4 regions of the Nonomuraea gerenzanensis genome follow, and region 2 is predicted to be linked to each of the others. Evidence: riboswitches for the same ligand, from Rfam matches in the RefSeq annotation. Region 2 holds a riboswitch; each other region holds the start of a gene.
The links. A riboswitch is a leader RNA that binds a small molecule or an ion and turns the genes downstream of it on or off. The one in region 2 is predicted to bind cyclic di-AMP.
Positions count from the first base shown of each region.

Region 1: another riboswitch for cyclic di-AMP. It lies ahead of LCN96_RS43765 (coiled-coil domain-containing protein); the one in region 2 lies ahead of LCN96_RS54965 (C40 family peptidase).
Region 3: another riboswitch for cyclic di-AMP. It lies ahead of LCN96_RS47825 (C40 family peptidase); the one in region 2 lies ahead of LCN96_RS54965 (C40 family peptidase).
Region 4: another riboswitch for cyclic di-AMP. It lies ahead of LCN96_RS20355 (CHAP domain-containing protein); the one in region 2 lies ahead of LCN96_RS54965 (C40 family peptidase).

Region 1 covers NZ_CP084058.1:9,416,792-9,420,994, reverse strand. The annotation lists gene LCN96_RS43770 (alpha/beta hydrolase family protein) at 1-759, shown strand, start outside; gene LCN96_RS43765 (coiled-coil domain-containing protein) at 756-1,784, opposite strand; cyclic di-AMP (ydaO/yuaA leader) riboswitch at 1,790-1,934, opposite strand; gene galT (galactose-1-phosphate uridylyltransferase) at 2,003-3,079, opposite strand; gene LCN96_RS43755 (DeoR/GlpR family DNA-binding transcription regulator) at 3,076-3,855, opposite strand; gene LCN96_RS57550 (50S ribosomal protein bL37) at 4,001-4,078, shown strand; gene LCN96_RS43750 (TrpB-like pyridoxal phosphate-dependent enzyme) at 4,155-4,203, opposite strand, start outside.
Region 2 covers NZ_CP084058.1:11,784,104-11,788,306, reverse strand. The annotation lists gene LCN96_RS54975 (cytochrome P450) at 1-735, opposite strand, end outside; gene LCN96_RS54970 (LuxR C-terminal-related transcriptional regulator) at 965-1,177, shown strand; gene LCN96_RS54965 (C40 family peptidase) at 1,247-2,200, opposite strand; cyclic di-AMP (ydaO/yuaA leader) riboswitch at 2,300-2,451, opposite strand; gene LCN96_RS54960 (amino-acid N-acetyltransferase) at 2,718-3,299, shown strand; gene LCN96_RS54955 (RDD family protein) at 3,385-4,203, shown strand, end outside.
Region 3 covers NZ_CP084058.1:10,273,886-10,278,088, forward strand. The annotation lists gene LCN96_RS47815 (branched-chain amino acid aminotransferase) at 1-496, opposite strand, end outside; gene LCN96_RS47820 (3-isopropylmalate dehydrogenase) at 723-1,760, opposite strand; cyclic di-AMP (ydaO/yuaA leader) riboswitch at 1,859-2,003, shown strand; gene LCN96_RS47825 (C40 family peptidase) at 2,136-2,669, shown strand; gene LCN96_RS47830 (SSI family serine proteinase inhibitor) at 2,728-3,126, opposite strand; gene LCN96_RS47835 (class I SAM-dependent methyltransferase) at 3,227-4,042, shown strand.
Region 4 covers NZ_CP084058.1:4,275,750-4,279,952, forward strand. The annotation lists gene LCN96_RS20345 (alpha/beta fold hydrolase) at 1-584, shown strand, start outside; gene LCN96_RS20350 (DUF6928 family protein) at 589-1,359, opposite strand; gene LCN96_RS20355 (CHAP domain-containing protein) at 1,535-2,242, opposite strand; cyclic di-AMP (ydaO/yuaA leader) riboswitch at 2,255-2,393, opposite strand; gene LCN96_RS20360 (Gfo/Idh/MocA family protein) at 2,518-3,471, opposite strand; gene LCN96_RS20365 (aldo/keto reductase) at 3,558-4,203, opposite strand, start outside.

The DNA of each region.
Region 1 (4,203 bases), 2.4 Mb from region 2:
CTGCCGCTGGTGGTGCTCTCGCCCGGCTTCACCAAGCCGGTGAGCACGCTCACGTCCCTGGCCGAGGACCTGGCCAGCCGCGGCTACGTCGTGGCCGGCGTCGACCACCCCTACGAGAGCTACGCCACCACCCTGGCCGACGGGACGGTCGCGGAGTGCCTGGCGTGCGACAGCGACGCCGACCCCGGCTTCGGCACGGGCGTGGTCCTGGGCCGGGCGGCGGACGTGTCGTTCGTGCTGGACCGGCTGCCGTCGGAGTGGGACGGCGCCGGGGTGCTCGACCGCTCCAGGACCGCCATGGTCGGCCAGTCGATCGGCGGGGCCGGCGCCGTCGCGTCCATGCTGCGGGACCCGCGCATCCGCGCGGGGATCGACATGGACGGCACCACCTACGCCCGCATCCCGAAGAGCGGGTTCTCCCGGCCGTTCCTGTTCCTGGGCACGCCGCAGCACGTGCCCGGCGGCCGGGACCCGTCCTGGGAGCGTGACTGGAAGCTGCTGAGCGGGTGGAAGCGGTGGATCGTGCTGACGGGGGCGGAGCACCAGTCGTTCACCGACGGGCCGCTGCTGCAGGGCTCGCTCGGGGTCACGCCCGCCTACGGCACCCTGCCCGCGCAGCGCGCCGCCGAGCTGACCCGCACGTACGTGGCCGCCTTCCTCGACCGGCACCTGAAGGGGCAGCGGCAGCCGATCCTGGACGAGCCGTCGTCGCGTCACCCGGAGGCCAGGTTCTGTCCCTCGGCGTGCGGGGCGTCCTAGTTCATCGAGATGTGCACGTGGTCGAAGTGGTTCTCGGTGACGCTGCCGCGGTCCGACATCGCCCGCCACCCGGAGCCCTGGTTGATGCGCTGCTTCCAGATCACGTACTTCACGCCGAGCTTGTCCTTGTTGGCGATCGCCCAGGCCGCGATCCGGTCGCCGAGCGCGCTGTTGGCGGCCGAGGGCATCGAGCCGCCCGTGCTCATCATGAAGTCGCAGGCCCGGCCGAGCGGATGCTCGCCGCTGGAGCCCGAGCGGAAGCAGCCGACCGTGAACGGCAGCGAGAAGTTCTTCTCCACCTGGGCCTTCATCAGCCGGGTCCGGGCGGTGATGTTGTCGGAGCCGGTGGGCAGCTCGGGGGCCCAGGTGCCGTTGGCGTTGCGGCCCGTCCCGAACGGGACGAGGTCTTGGAGCTTGTCCTTGATGTCGTCGATGACGTCCTCGGCCTCGTCGCGCTGCTCGTCCACCTTGGCGGCGTCCGACTTGATCCGCTCGGTCAGCGCGGCGGCCTCCTCGCTGGCCTTCTTCTTGTCGTCGCGGGCCTTGGCCACGGTCGCGACGAGTGCTTGCTGCTCGGCGGTGAGCTGTTCGAGCAGGGCCGCGGTGCCGGCGTCCGTCGGGAGCATGAAGCCCGGCAGCGCGGAGGGGTCGCCGTTCTGGTAACGCAGGCGGGCGATGTCGGCGACTCGCTGCTCGGCGGCGGCCAGCGTCTGCTCCGCCGCTGCCGCCCTGGCCGCGGCGGCCTTGGCGGCGTCCTGGGCCTTGGCCAGCTCGACGCGCTTGAGGTTGTACTGCTCGATGAGCTTGTCGACCTTGCTGTTGAGCTGCTTGAGCTGGGCGCGGAGCTCGGACTCCGTCGGCTTGGGCGCTGCTGCGGCGGTGGCGGCGGCGGTGGCGGATGCCGCCGACAGGGCGGCGGCGGTGGCGGATGTCGCCGGCATGGCGGTGGCGGGGGACGCCGACAGGGTGACGGCGGTGGCGGTGATGAGGCCGATGGCAAGAATCGCGGGGGACGAAGCCGCCACGTAGATGTTCCTCTCCCTCTGCCGGCCGGGTTAGCTGACGGGTTCGGGCATGGGAGGTGCGATTCCCTACCGCCGTAGCGGATTCACCCCAGGTGCGGTTTGGGTCCCCGGCTCCCGGGCGAGGCGCCCGGGATTAGGCGTACTACGACCGTTACGGCCGATGCATATGGGGATATTAGTGGTAGATCACGGGTCATGCGACCTTAAGTAGAAATCTATTAGTGATCAATCTGTGATCGAATCAGCCGGGCCGCCTCTTCCGGCAGAACGTCGTTCACGAAGGCGCCCATCGCGGACTCCGAGCCGGCCAGGAACTTGAGCTTGTTCGCCGCCCGCCTGATGCTGAACAGCTCCAGGTGCAGGTATCCCAGCTCCCTGCCCGCCCGCACCGGCGCCTGGTGCCAGGCGGAGATGTACGGCATCACCATGTCGAACAATCCGTCGAACGCGCGCAGCACGGAGGTGTAGAGGGGTGCGAACGCCGCCCGCTCCTCCTCCGTCAGCGCCGCAAGGTCGGGCACCTGCCGGTGCGGATACACGTGCACCTCGAACGGCCAGCGCGCGGCGGCCGGCACGAACGCGGTCCACAGCTCGTTGCTCGCCACCACCCGCGTGCCCGCCTCCCGCTCGGCGGCCAGCACGTCGGCGAACAGGTTGCCCTTGGTGTAGCGGCCGGCGGCGGCGAGCTGCAGCTTGGTCCTGGGGGTGACGTAGGGGTAGGCGTAGATCTGGCCGTGCGGATGGGCCAGCGTGATGCCGATCTCGGCGCCCCGGTTCTCGAAGCAGAACACCTGCTCCACGCCCTCGATCTGGGACAGCTCGGCCGTACGGTCGGCCCACGCCTCCATGACCAGCTCCACCTGGGAGTCGGGGAGCTTGGAGAAGGAGGAGTCGTGATCGGAGGTGAAGCACACCACCTCGCACCGCCCCACGCCAGGACGGACCTCGCTCAGCCCGCCCGGCTCCTCATAAGTCCCGAAATTTGTGGAGAAGGAGGGAAAACGGTTCTCGAACACGACCACGTCGTAGTCGTGGGCGGGGATCTCCGTCGACCGGGTGTCGGACGAGGGGCACAGCGGGCACTCGGCCGTGCCGCCGGTCGGCAGGAACGTGCGCGTCTGCCGGTGCCCGGCGATCGCGATCCACTCCTCCGTCAGCGGGTCGTACCGCATCTCCGACGCCACCGGCCGGGGGCCGAGCGTCCGCCGGTCGATCGCGCTCCTGTCGGCGTCGTCACGCCGGTCGAAGTAGATCAGCTCCCGGCCGTCGGCCAGATGGGTGATGGTGCGCTTCAAGGGGTGCCCTCCGCGATGATCAGTTCTCCGGCCCGTTCGGCCAGCTCGGTGCGTGCGTCCTCCGGCAACCCCGCGTCGCTGATGACCACGTCGGCCTCGCTCAGCTCGGCGATGGTGCTGATGCCGACCGTGTTCCACTTCGTGTGGTCGGCGGGGACGACCAGCCGGGTCGCGGCCGTCACCAGCTCCCTGTCGGTCTCGGACTCCAGCAGGTTCGGAGTGGTGAACCCGGCGCGCACGCTCATCCCGTGCACGCCCAGGAAGAGCGTGTCCACGTGCAGGCGGCGGATCGCGGCCACGGCGACGGGGCCCACCAGGGCGTCGGACGGCGTGCGTACGCCCCCGGTCAGCACGACCGTGCGGTCGGCGCGCGGGTTGCGGTGGAAGACGTCGGCGACCGGGATCGAGTTGGTGATCACGGTCAGCTCGGGCACGCCGATCAGGTGGTGCGCCAGCGCCCACGTGGTGGTGCCCGCCGACAGCGCCACGGCCGTGCCGGGACGGACCAGCGTGGCGGCGTGCCGCGCGATCGCCTCTTTCTCCTGCTGCTGCCGGGCGGACTTGGCGGTGAACCCGGGCTCCTCGGTCGAGCCGGGGCCGAGCGCGGTCGCGCCGCCGTGCACCTTCTCCAGCAGCCCGCGTTCGGCCAGCACCTCGAGGTCGCGACGGATGGTCATGTCGGAGACGCCGAGCTCGCGGACGAGGTCGGCCACCCGGACGCCGCCGTTGCTGCGCACGCGTTCGAGAATCGCCTGCTGACGCTGCTGTGCGAGCACGCCCCGCTCCTTCCAACAGATTCCACCAAATTATGACACGGAATTGTTGGGGAATGTTAGTTAGCGCTGGAACGCTTGCGCTGGTCAGCGCGACGGGGGACGGTGGGGGCTCACCGATCACCGGAGATTCACCGGAGGCGAGCTTATGGCCAGGCGCGCACGCAAGGGCAGGGCACGCAAGAAGAAGAAGGCGAACCACGGCAAGCGGCCCACGGCCCGATGACGGGCGGCCGCCCTTGCGGGAGAGGGCGGCCATCCACCTTCAGCGGGTCACTCGCGCTCGGCCGATCGCCCCTTGTTCAGCCTGGCAGCTCGGTCAGGGCCTGGTCGATGCGCTCCTGGGGCAGC
Region 2 (4,203 bases):
GTGCCGCAGCAGGGCCGGCACGCCGTTGGCGATGAGGTTCACGGTCGTCTCGTGGCCGGCCACGAGCAGCAGCACGCAGGTGGCCAGCAGCTCGGCCTCGGTGAGCTCCTGGACGCGGGTCAGGGCGCTCAGCAGGTCGTCGCCGGGCCGCTCCCGCCTGAGCGCGGCCAGCTCACGGAAGTAGTCGCCGAACTCCTTTCTGGCCCGCCCGGTTTCCGATAAGAGGTCTGCTGTAAGCATCGGGTCAAGGCCGCGCGCCAGCTTCTCGCTCCAGCCGCGAAAGCGTTCGTGGTCCTCGGCGGGCACCCCGAGCATCTCGCTGATCACCATGACGGGCAGCGGGTAGGCCAGCCCGGACACCAGGTCGGCCTCCTCGGGTAGCGCGCGGATCAGCGAGGCGGCGATCGACTCCACGCGCGGGCGCAGCCGTTCGACCATGCGCGGGGTGAACGCCCTGCTCACCAGGGCGCGCAGCCTCGTGTGGTCGGGCGGGTCCAGCCACAGGAACGAGGCGGTGGGCTGACCTGGGTCTCCGCTGTCCTGGCCGCGCGGGCCGCGGCCGAAGCGCGGATCGCGCAGCAGGGTCGAGCAGAGCTCGTGGGTGGTGGCGACGAGCAGGCCCGCGCGCGTACGGAAGAGGGCGCCGCGCGTGCTCAGCTCGCGATAACGGGAGTAAGGATCACGCAGAAATGCCCGATCGAACGGATCAAAACCCAGGACGTCAGCCGGGCTCAAAACCGCTGGATCCGGAGGGCCGGAAGGCTCCATGAGATCGTTTATCCCGAGCTGATCGGTGCCGACATATCGCGAGTAGGTCACATATATCGGATCATGTCAATAGCGCTCGTCAAGAGCAGAGATTGTCATGCTTGACGACCTTTCCAGGATGCGTTTACGGTCTGCGAGGAGCGACTTCGGCCCGGTCCCGAGGCCCAAGTTCACCTGTTGGGGGGGAGGGCTCCCGATGGATGTGCTCACAGAAGGTGTTGAGCTGACCCATGCGGATCTTGCGTTACTGGCGGAGCTGGCCAAGGGGGTCACGGTCGACCGGGTGGGCAGACGGCTGGATATCAGCGGGCGCACCGTGCGCCGGAGATTACGCGGCATCTGTGACCGCATAGGCGTCGCCACGGCGATCGAGGCCGTGGCGTGGGCGGCGCGCCGCCAGCTGATCTAGCGGCGGGTGCCCAGGGGGAGGGGCGCCGGTGGGCGGTCAGCCGGCGATGCGGACCGCTCCGGTGGGCGGTCAGTCGGCGATGCGGACCGCTCCGGCGAACGGCCTGTTGGCGATCGAGGCGATCCGCACGACGTCTCCGGTCTGCGGCGCGTGCACCATCATCCCGCCGCCGAGGTAGATGCCCACGTGGTGCAGGTCGTTGTAGAAGAACACCAGGTCGCCCGGGCGCAGCTCCTCGCGCGAGATGTGCCTGCCCGCGGTCCACTGGCTGCCGGTGTAGTGCGGCAGTGAGATGCCGACCTTCTGGTAGGCCGCCATGACGAGGCCGGAGCAGTCGTAGGAGCTGGGCCCCTCGGCGCCCCAGACGTACGGCTTGAGCTGCTGCGTCAGCGCCCACCGCGCCGCCTGTGCCGCCTTGCCGCTGCCGACGATGGGCAGGTTGACGCGCTGCGCCCGCGTACCGGGCCGGCCGGCCTCGCCCAGCGCCCGCCTGAACAGGTTGCTCTCGACCTTGGTGACCAGCTTGGTGATCTTGTCGCGCTTGCCGTCGAGCTCGCCGACGATCTTCTGCACCTCGTCGATGCGTGACTTGGCGCCGGCCCTGGCCCGCTCGGCGGCCTCCCTGGCCGCCGTGACCTGGTTGACCTCGGCGCCCTGCTGCTGCTCCAGCACGTCCATGGTGGCGGCGCGGTCGAGGAAGGTGTCGGGGTCGCCGGAGGTGGCGAAGGCCAGCATCCGGTTCATGCCGCCGGTCATGTAGGCGTTCTGCGCCAGCAGCGCGGCCTTGGCGCGCTTGGCCTCCAGGTCGGCCTCACTGGTCGCCAGCGTCTTCTGTGCGGCGTCGGCGGCCTTCTTGGCGGTCTTGAGCTTCTCCCGCTGGCCGTTGTACTCCTCGGTCAGCGTCTCGATCTCGGTGTGCATCTTCTCGACCTGCTTGGCCAGGTCCTGGAGCGAGGGCTCTGGGTCCGCGGACGCCGGGGTGACGGGAATGGCTATCAGGAGCGCGGCCACTGTGAAACTCACCACACCGCCGAGGCGGCGTGATCGCCCGAGACGCCCCTGAGGGCGGGCCTGCCTGCCCGCCGCCTGCTCTCCGCCGTGACGCGTGCGCTTCACCAACCAAGCTCCCTTCCTCTACGCCGACCGGGTTAGCTGACGGGTTCGGGCCGGAGCAGCCCTACCGAACAACTCGGATTCACCCCGAATGGCGGGCGATGGGGGTCGCCGCCGGTGGGTCCCCGGCTCCCCTCGCGGGGATTGGGCGTGTCCCGCGCGCGCGACACGCGGGGAACATCGTCGCTGGACACTAATGCACTCCGAGTTCGTGCTCAACCGGAACTGCCGAGTTCATAGAGGTTTCACAACCGAAGGGTCACAAGGTGATCTCGTGCCTGACCGGGCAGAACGAGCTTTATGTCCCGTTCGTTGCTGCTTCTGCCAGATGGGGAGAGCGTGCTCGGCTGGCCACCGGATGTAACAGGATGGGGCGAGACATGGGAGTTAGGTCTGAGCCGTAATGACATCTGTACTCTGGAGAGCCATGGAGCAGGTGGCCGAACTGGCGACGTCCGAGACCCAGCCCGAGAGCGCGGTCGTGGTCCGGCGTGCCCGCACGCCCGATGTCCGGGTGATCAGGCGGCTGGTGGACACCTATGCGGGCGCGGGCCCGCGGCTTCTGGAGAAGGCCACGGTGACCCTGTACGAGGACGTGCAGGAGTTCTGGGTGGCCGAGAGGGGCGGGCAGGTTGTCGGCTGTGGCGCGCTCCACGTGTTGTGGGAGGACCTCGCGGAGGTCCGCACCGTGGCCGTGGATCCGGCGTGCCGCGGCATGGGCGTCGGCCATCGGATCGTCTCGGCGCTGATACAGCACGCGAAGGATCTGGGTCTGCGACGTGTATTCTGTCTGACTTTTGAGGTCGACTTCTTCGCGAGACACGGCTTTCGCTCGATTCAGGGCACACCGGTCTCACCAGAGGTGTACGCCGAACTCCTGGCCTCGTACGACGAGGGCGTGGCGGAGTTCCTCGACCTGGAACACGTCAAACCGAACACCCTGGGCAACACCCGCATGCTGCTCCATCTGACATCGGGTGACGCGGACCTTGACCAGATGGAAAGGTGATTGTTGATACCTATGTCGATACGTTGGGCAGCACAGGCATGTGTCCTGACACGTGCCACATGCGCACTCGAAGCGAGGTGACACGGTGAGCACCGGACAGCCGCCGTATCCACAGGACGAATCCGGCGAGAATCCCCCTTACGGGCAGCACAACGCGGGCCGCCACCCTGGCGAGCCCGACCCGGACGTGACTGTGGTCGGCTACCGGGCGGACGACGCCTACGGCCAGCAGCCCCCATACGGCCAGCAGCAGGGCCATGGGCAGCAGCAGGGCTACGGCCAGCAGCCCCAGTACGGCCAGCAGCAGCAAGGCTACGGCCAGCAGGGCTACGACCAGCAGCAGCAGTACGGTCAGCAGCAGGGTTACGGTCAGCAACAGCAGTCGCAGCCCGGCTACGGCCAGCAAGGACAGTACGGCCAGCAGCAGGGCTACGGTCAGCAGCAGCAGTCGCAGCCCGGCTACGGCCAGCAGCAATACAGCGACCAGCAGGGCTACGGCCAGCAGCAGGGCTACGGCGACCAGCAGCAGCAGTACGGCCAGCAGGGCTACGGCCAGCAACCGCAGTCCGGCCAGCAGTCCGCCTACGGCCAGCAGCCGCAGTCCCAGCCCGGATACGGCCAGCAGCAGGGTTACGGTCAGCAGCAGCAGTCGCAGCCGGATTACGGCCAGCAGGCCCAGTACGGTCAGCAGCCGCAGTCCCAGCCGGGCTACGGCCAGCAGGGCTACGACCAGCAGCAGCAGTACGGCCAGCAGGGTTACGGTCAGCAGCAGCAGTCGCAGCCGGATTACGGCCAGCAGGCCCAGTACGGTCAGCAGCCGCAGTCCCAGCCGGGCTACGGCCAGCAGGGCTACGACCAGCAGCAGCAGTACGGCCAGCAGGGTTACGGTCAGCAGCAGCAGTCG
Region 3 (4,203 bases), 1.5 Mb from region 2:
TGTACGTCTTCGACGGGTAGTTGACGCCCAGCCCCGCCTGAGTGGCGATCATGAAGGGGCGCAGGTAGAGGCTGTGGCCCTCGGTGGTGGGCACCCACTCCTTGTCGGTCTGGACGAGCAGCTCCAGCGACTCAACGAACGTCTCCTCCGGCAGCTCCGGCATCGCCATGCGGGCGGCCGAGCGGTTGAAACGGCCGGCGTTGGCGTACGGGCGGAACGTCACGATCGAGCCGCTGATCTGCCGGTAGGCCTTCAGGCCCTCGAACAGCTCCTGCGCGTAGTGGAAGACCGAGGTGGCGGGGTCGAGCGAGAGCGGGCCGTACGGCATGAGCCGGGCGTCGTGCCAGCCCTCGCCCTCGGTGTAGTCGATCGAGATCATGTGATCGGTGAACGTCTGCCCGAACCCCGGGTTCGCCAGTACCTGCTCCCGCTCGGCCGCGGTGCGAGCGTGGTCGGATAGCTGCACGTCGAAGCTGAGCTTCGGAGCGATGGTCATGACGGCGGTCCTTCTCTCTACGGTCTACCGAAATCTACCGGAATCCGGTCACCCGTCCGGGAGCTGTCGCTTCCGCATGGGCGGTTCGTACTTCCTATTGTCTCGCTATATGGGATGGCAAGCGGCGGATGGGGTGGTTGGCCCGATTACCGCCTTGACCTGGGAACACGAAAACGCGCCCGGCAGTCCTCCTCGGACCGCCAGGCGCGTACGGGGCTAGGCGGTCCTAGCCGGATACTCGCGCGGTGATGTCGTCGCCGATCTCGCTGGTGCTGCGGCCGGCCCGGCGCTCGGTGATGTCGTCGGCGACCGCCCGCTCGACCCTGGCCGCCTCGTCGTGCAGGCCGAGGTGGTCGAGGAGCATGGAGACCGACAGGATCGTCGCGGTGGGGTCGGCCTTGCCCTGGCCGGCGATGTCGGGGGCGCTGCCGTGCACCGGCTCGAACATGCTGGGCGCCGCGCCCTCGGGGTTGATGTTGCCGCTGGCCGCCAGGCCGATGCCGCCGGCGATGGCCGCGCCGAGGTCGGTGATGATGTCGCCGAACAGGTTGTCGGTGACGACCACGTCGAAGCGCTCGGGCTGGGTCACGAAGAACATGGAGGCCGCGTCGATGTGGCAGTAGTCGGTGGTGACCTCGGGATACTCCCCTGCCACGCGGTCGACCGTGCGCTGCCACAGGTCGCCGGCGAAGGTGAGCACGTTCGTCTTGTGGACGAGGGTCAGCTTCCTGCGCGGGCGGGACTTGGCCTTGTCGAAGGCGTAACGCACCACGCGCTCGACGCCGTGGGCGGTGTTGAGCGACTCCTGGGTGGCGATCTCGTGCGGCGTGCCGCGCCGCATGACGCCGCCCGTGCCGGCGTAGAGGCCCTCGGTGCCCTCGCGGACCACGATCATGTCGATGTTCGCGGTCGGCGTGTCGGCCAGCGGGGTCGCCACGCCGGGGAAGAGCTTGACCGGCCGCAGGTTGACGTAGTGGTCGAAGGCGAACCTGAGCCGCAACAGCAGGTCGCGCTCCAGGATGCCGGGGGGCACGCTGGGGTCGCCGATGGCGCCGAGCAGGATCGCGTCGTAGCCGCGCAGCTCTTCGAGCACCGCGTCCGGGAGCGTCTCACCGGTACGGTGATAGCGGGCGGCCCCCAGGTCGTAGTGGGTGGGCTCGATCTTCGTGCCTACTGCCTCAAGGACCTTGAGCCCTTCGGCGACGACCTCGGTGCCGATGCCATCCCCAGGGATGACGGCCAGGCGGATGTTACGCGACTCCATGACGGCAACCATACCGGCTCGTCTCGCCTGACGAACACACCATCTCACCTCGCGGACGTCCGGTTTGGGGGGATTGCGACCTTTTGACCGTTTCGTTAGAGTCCGTCGAGCCTAATCCGCGCAGCAGCTGCGTGGAGCCGGGGACCCATCTTTCCCCCCGGGGCGAATCGGCGGTATCGCCGTAGGGCTGTCTTCCAGGCCCGAGCCCGTCAGCTAACCCGGTCGGCCGCATGGAAGGACAGTCTTCTGTCTCGCATCGCCATCGTCCTGGCAGCGGCGTCTGCCGGACTCATCCTGGCCACCCCGGCCGCACAGGCAGCCACCGGCGACAACCTCGCCGCCAAGCCCGCCGAGCCCGTCAAAACCGTCAAGTCCGTGAAGTCCTGGAAGTCCGTGAAGTCCGTCACCGACAAGGACGACACCACCCTCACCGGCGCCGAGATCAAGCGCATCAGGCTGGCACAGGCGCCCAAGCCCGCATGGAAGGTCGCCCTCGACTTCGCCATGACCAAGCGCGGCATCCCCTACGTCTGGGGCGGGACCAGCGACTCGGGTTACGACTGCTCGGGGCTGATGCTCCGGGCGTACGAGAAGGCCGGCATCGACCTGCCCCGCACCGCCCGCGAACAGTACGGGGCGTTCTCCAGAAAGATCGACTGGACGGAGCTGGAACCCGGCGACCTGGTGTTCTTCAGCAACCTGGGTCACGTCGGAATGATCTCCAAGCCCGGCTACATGGTGCACGCGCCGCACTCGGGCGACGTGGTGAAGGAGGAGAAGCTGTCGAGCTGGCGCAGGCAGGCCTTCGTCGGCGCGGTCCGGCCCGACCCCAAGGGCGTGCGCCGGTGGGCCCAACTGCTGGAGGAGCGCCGCGAGCCCGTCCCCGCCTCGCTGACCGCCACCCTCTGAGCACTACCGGAAAGAGCCAGGGCGGCCCCGCTTTCCCCCGCGGGGCCGCCCGTCCCGCTCAGCCGACCCTGGGCACGATCGGGGCGGCCAGCCGCTCCGCGAAGCACGGGTTCGGATAGTCCTCGGCGAAGTCCTTGGGCTCGCCGCGATAGTCACCCCTGATCTGCACGTGCACCGGGTCGAAGATCTTCGGGCACGGCTCGCCTGGCTGGAACCTGAGGCGGTCCAGGTCGCCGCCGAAGTCGTCCAGCATGCCGCAGGCGGCTCGCGGGTCGGGGTGGATGCCGCCCGCCGGACCGCAGGTCAGGATCCACTGCGCGGTGCTGCCGGCGTGGTGGGTGGTGATGCGCAGGTAGGACTCCTGCGCCTGGGCGGGCGCTGCCAGCAGCGCAGCCGCGGACAGAGCGGGCAGGGCGACGGTCACGGCACGACGGATCACGCTCAGGGAAGCGCGCATGGGGGAACCTCCTGCATGGGTGAATACGCAGAGCGACGTTACCAACACTCTCCGTATCCACAGGGGCAGGTCTTCGTACCCTGGGCGTACCGTGTCGGGTATGTCCCCCGAGAAGGTGCACCTGACCGAGGAGAAGGCCACTCTCCTCGCCACCCTGTACGGCAGGGCCCTCGACGCCCGATCCCCGCACCCCATCCTCGGCGACCGGCTGGCGGCCGAGACGATCGAGCGGATCGACCACGACTTCGGCAGCACCGGGCTCGACGCCAAGATGGCCAGGGCCGTGGCACTGCGGGCGCGCCTGGTCGACCGGTGGGCGGGCGAGTTCCTCGCCGCGCGCCCGGACGCGACCGTGCTGCACCTGGGCTGCGGGCTCGACACCCGCGTCCACCGCATGGACCCGCCGCCGTCCGTGCGCTGGTACGACGTGGACTACCCGGAGGTCGTCGAGCTGCGCCGGCGGTTGTTCCCCGAGCGGCCGGGCCACACCCTGATCGGGACCTCCGTCACCGACCTCGGCTGGCTGGAGCAGGTGCCCGCGGACGCCCCCGCGCTGGTCGTGGCGGAGGGCCTGTTCTACTACCTCGACCCGGTGCAGGGCCCGGCGCTGGTGCGGGCGATCGTGGACCGCTTCCCCGGCGGCGCCTTCGTCTTCGACGCCCTGAGCCCGCTCGGGCTGCGGCTGCAACGGCTCAACCGGCCGGTGCGCAAGGCGGGGGCGACGATGCACTGGGCGATCGACGGCCCCGCCGAGCTGCTGGCCATCCATCCAGGGCTGCGCTGCCTGGAGGCGCTGAGCGCGTTCGACATCGACGGCTTCAACCGCCTGTCGGCCACGCACCGGGCGGTGGGCACGATCATCAAGCTCGTGCCCGCGCTGCGGCGGACGGCGGTCTTCTACCGGCTCGAATTCTGAGGGGCGCCGCCGTTGTCGCGGCGGTCCAGCGCGGTCTGCAGGGCCTCGGCGGCCTCGTCCTGCTGCTCTTCCGTACGGTTCCAGGCATACATGTCGTACATGTGACTCAGCTCATCTCGCGGACGCGTTTCCAGTGGGAAGCCGGACTCCGGTCGCGAATC
Region 4 (4,203 bases), 4.5 Mb from region 2:
GGCTCACCCGGTTCGCCATGTACGTCTTCGACTTCGGCGCCCCGGTCGGCTTCCGGCTGGCGGAGCGGCACCCGGAGTGGATCGCGGGGCTGGTGGTGCAGAACGGCAACGCCTACACCGAGGGCCTGTCCGACGGGGCACGGGACTTCGTCGCGCTGCGCCCGGAGACGCCGGGGGCCGAGGGGACGATCCGCGAGCTGCTCACCCTGGAGGGCACCCGCAGCCAGTACGAGACCGGCGTCCCCGACCCGTCCGTGATCGCCCCGGACGGCTGGACACTCGACCAGCACTTCCTCGACCTGCCCGGCCGGAAGGAGGCGCAGGTCGCGCTCGCCTTCGACTACCACTCCAACGTGGCCCGCTACGAGAGGTGGCAGGCGTGGCTGCGCGAGCACACGCCGCCCACGCTCATCACGTGGGGCAGCCACGACCCGTTCTTCCCCGAGCCGGGAGCGCGCGCTTACCTGCGCGACCTGCCCGAGGCGGAGCTGCATCTGTTCGACACGGGGCACTTCGCGCTGGAGACGCACCTGCCGGAGATCGCGCCGCTCATCGGCGGCTTCCTCGACCGGGTGTGGGGTTGATCCGTCAGCCCAAGTCGTCCCAGGTGACCTCCTTGACGGAGCCGTCGGGCTGGTAGCGGAAGATCCTGGGCTCGCCCATCTGCGCCGTCAGCTCCTCGGTCTGCGCGCGCCGCTCCTCGGGGGCCGGCCCGTCCGGGTCGATGACGGTGAAGCCGAGCAGCTCGACGTCCTCGGGCTCCGCGTCGTCCGGCTCGATCGAGCCCTCGATGGTGAAGCCCAGCAACTCGCGCAGCGCGTCCTCGCCGAGCTCCAGCGGGTGGAACGGCAGCGGGTACGGGCCCTCGTCCGGCCGGCCGGGCGTGGGCAGGACGGGGTGCTCGCCGTTCCAGTAGGGCAGCTCGAACGGGAAGGGGTCGCCGAGGTTCTCGATGACGCCGCTGTCGGGAGAGAGGCTGAGGGAGCGGATGAGGCGGCCGTCCTCCCAGACGGCGAAGGCCAGCCAGTCGACGACGCTGTGCATGGCGTGCAGGACGAGCCGGCGGCCCCTGCCGGCCTCGATGAGGTGGGCGGGGAGCTGCGACGGGTTGTCGATCATGAAGTGGTCGCAGCAGACGAGGTCCACGCCGGGGAAGCTGGTGGCGTAGGCGAGGTCCTCGGGTGGGCGGATGTGGTCGAGGAGGTTGCCGGGCTCGGCCTGTGTGATGTGCCAGCCGGGGAAGGACCGCTCGATCAGGGCCCTGGTGGCGGTCTCGTCCGGGCGGCCGGGGGTGCGCAGGAGGCGGGGGAGGGGGTTGCCGGGGGAGGAGTAGGCGATGACGCCGGTCTTGGCTCCCATGCGGGGCTCCTTCGGAGGCGGGTGCTCGGAAGAGGCAAAGTAGCGAGCCCGTCCGACAAAAGCCCGCGGCGGCGAAGCCCTGAGAACGCGACGAGCGCGCGTCCCCCAGGTGGGGACGCGCGCTCGTCGCGTCGCATGGAAGGCGGAGGCTCGTGCTCGCGCCTGGAACGTTCCGTCAGGAAGCGTACTGCGGGTAGCCGTAGCCGACGACCTGCGACTTCGGACGGATGCGCTCCTCGACCTTGCCGTTGCCGGTGTTGCCCTCGATCGTGGAGATGGTGCCGTTCTGGTTGTCCTTCACGACGAACCCGACGTGCTGGATGTCGCTCAGGCTCTTGCCGCCGTCCCAGGCGAAGAACACGACGGCGCCGGGCTTGGCGACGGTGCCGAAGCGGTCGTTGGCGGCGAACCACTTGGCGTGGGCGACGGTGTAGGCGTCCCAGCCGACCTGCGGGCGGGCGCCGGTCTGCTCGCCGACCCAGGAGACGAACATCGAGCACCAGGCGGCGTTCAGGTAAGCGGCGCGGTTGCCGCCGTCACGGGCGACGGTCTCGCCGGCGCGCTGCGAGGCGGCGTACCACTGCTGGAACTTGGTGCCGCCGCCGGCGGCGTTCTCGCTGGTGCCGACCTGGGCCTTGGCCATGGCCAGTACCTGGTCAGCGGTAACGTTGATCTTGGTCTCGGTACGGTCGTCCGCGCCCGCCTTGTGGGCGGCGATGGCGGTGGCCGGGTGCTTCGCGGCGGTGGCCGCGGCGACGCCGGTGGCGGTGTCGGCGTTGGCGGTCATGGCGTTGACGCCGAGGGCCGAGGCGATGACGGTGGCGCCGAGGGCGGCGCGGGCGATGTTGGTCTTCGAGACAGCGTTGAAACGGTGCTTGGCCATCGAGGGAGGTGCTCCTTGCTTCCATGCCGCTTACCGGGTTAGCTGACGGGCTCGGGCGTGGAAGCTGCCCTACGGCACCGGAGTGCCGATTCGCCCCAAAGACACATGGGTCCCCGGTTCCGCCAGGAGGCGGATTCAGCGGTCGCAGGACTATCCTGCGATTTGCGATCTTTCTTGCGATGGTCTGACATAGCCGGACAAACCGGACGTATGCCCCGAGTTGCCCCATAAGGTAATACATGAGGCAAGAGGATTACAAATCCATAAAAGCCCGGCTAGGCGAATTGCCTGCGAGCGTCGGCCAGAAGCCCCATCATGGCAAGGGATTCGTCAAGAGGCATGATCGAGGATTCGGTCCTGCCTTCGGCCGTGGCGGCGCGGACTTCGCGGAGCTCTCCGGCGTATCCGTTGTCCGCCGGATCGAGCACGTGCTCTTCCGGCTCCATGGAGGGCCCGGTGAGAACGATCCGCTGCGGAGCCCAGAACGGCGCCGGGATGTCCGCCCGCATCTGAGTACCTACAACACACGCCGTGTTCGGGTAATTCCCGAGCAATGAAGCGGCCACGAGAGCGTGTGCGCCGCCGGGGTAGAGCAACACGCCGGCCGCCTCCGCGTCCACCCCGCTCGGGGCCAGGGAGCCGGTGATGCGCAGGTCAGCGGGCATGCCGAGGAGCAGCTGGGCCAGCCCGAACGGGTAGATCCCCAGGTCGAGCAGGGCCCCGCCGCCCAGCTCCGGCGCCCACAGCCGGTGGGCGGGGTCGTAGGGCGCGGCGAAGCCGAACGTGGCCTGCACCGAGCGCAGCTCGCCGAAGCGCGGATCGGCCGCGATGAGCTGGATGAGCGGGTTGAACCGCGTCCACATCGCCTCCATCAGGAACACGCCCGCCTCGCGCGCCAGGCGCACCATCTTCTCCGCGTCGTCCACGGTGGCGGCCAGCGGCTTCTCGCAGAGCACGGCTTTACCCGCGGCGATGGCCGGCTCGGCCACCTGAAGGTGCTGCGCGTGCGGGGTGGCCACGTAGATCGCGTCCACCCCCGGGTCGGCGCACAGCTGCTCGTAGGAGCCGTACGCCGACTCCGCCCCCAGCGTGGCGGCCAGGGCCCGCGCCCTGGCCAGATCCCGTGAGCCGACGGCGGCCACCCGCATGCCGGGCTCCGCCGCGATGGCGGCCCCCACGGTACGGGCGATCCCGCCGGTGGCCGCAATTCCCCAAGTGAAGTCTCGCACCCGGAGATGTTATATGGGAGGTAAAGAGAGAGTTATGGGGGGATATGTAATTAAAGGCGTGGCGTCACAAATGTCACGCCCGTCACTCAGGTCATGTTGAACGTGTCGGGGTCCGGCCCCAGCCGCTGCCCCTTGTTCAGAGCCCCGATGGCCGACAGGTCCTCGGTGTCGAGGATGAAGTCGAACACGTCGATGTTCTCCGCGATCCGCGCGGGCGTCACCGACTTGGGGATCACCACGTTGCCGAGCTGCAGATGCCAGCGCAGCACGATCTGCGCGGGCGTCTTGCCGTACTTGCCCGACAGCACCGACAGCGCCGGGTCCGACAGCAGCCCCCTGCCCTGCCCCAGCGGGCTCCAGGCCTCGGTCAGGATGCCGTTGGCCTCGTGGAAGGCGCGCATCTCGCGCTGCTGCAGGTACGGGTGCAGCTCGATCTGGTTGATGGCGGGTGTGATGCCGGTCTCGTCCATGAGCCGGGTGAGCGTCCGCACCGTGAAGTTGGAGACCCCGATGGCCCTGGCGCGGCCGTCACGGTAGATCTTCTCCATCGCCTTCCACGCCTGCACGTACTTGTCCTGCTGCGGCACGGGCCAGTGGATGAGGAACAGGTCTATGTGGTCCAGGCCCAGCCTGGCGAGGCTCTCGTCGAAGGCGGCCTCGGCGCGGCCGTGGTCGCCGTTCCACAGCTTCGTGGTGACGAACACCTTCTCGCGCGGCAGGCCGCTGTCGCGC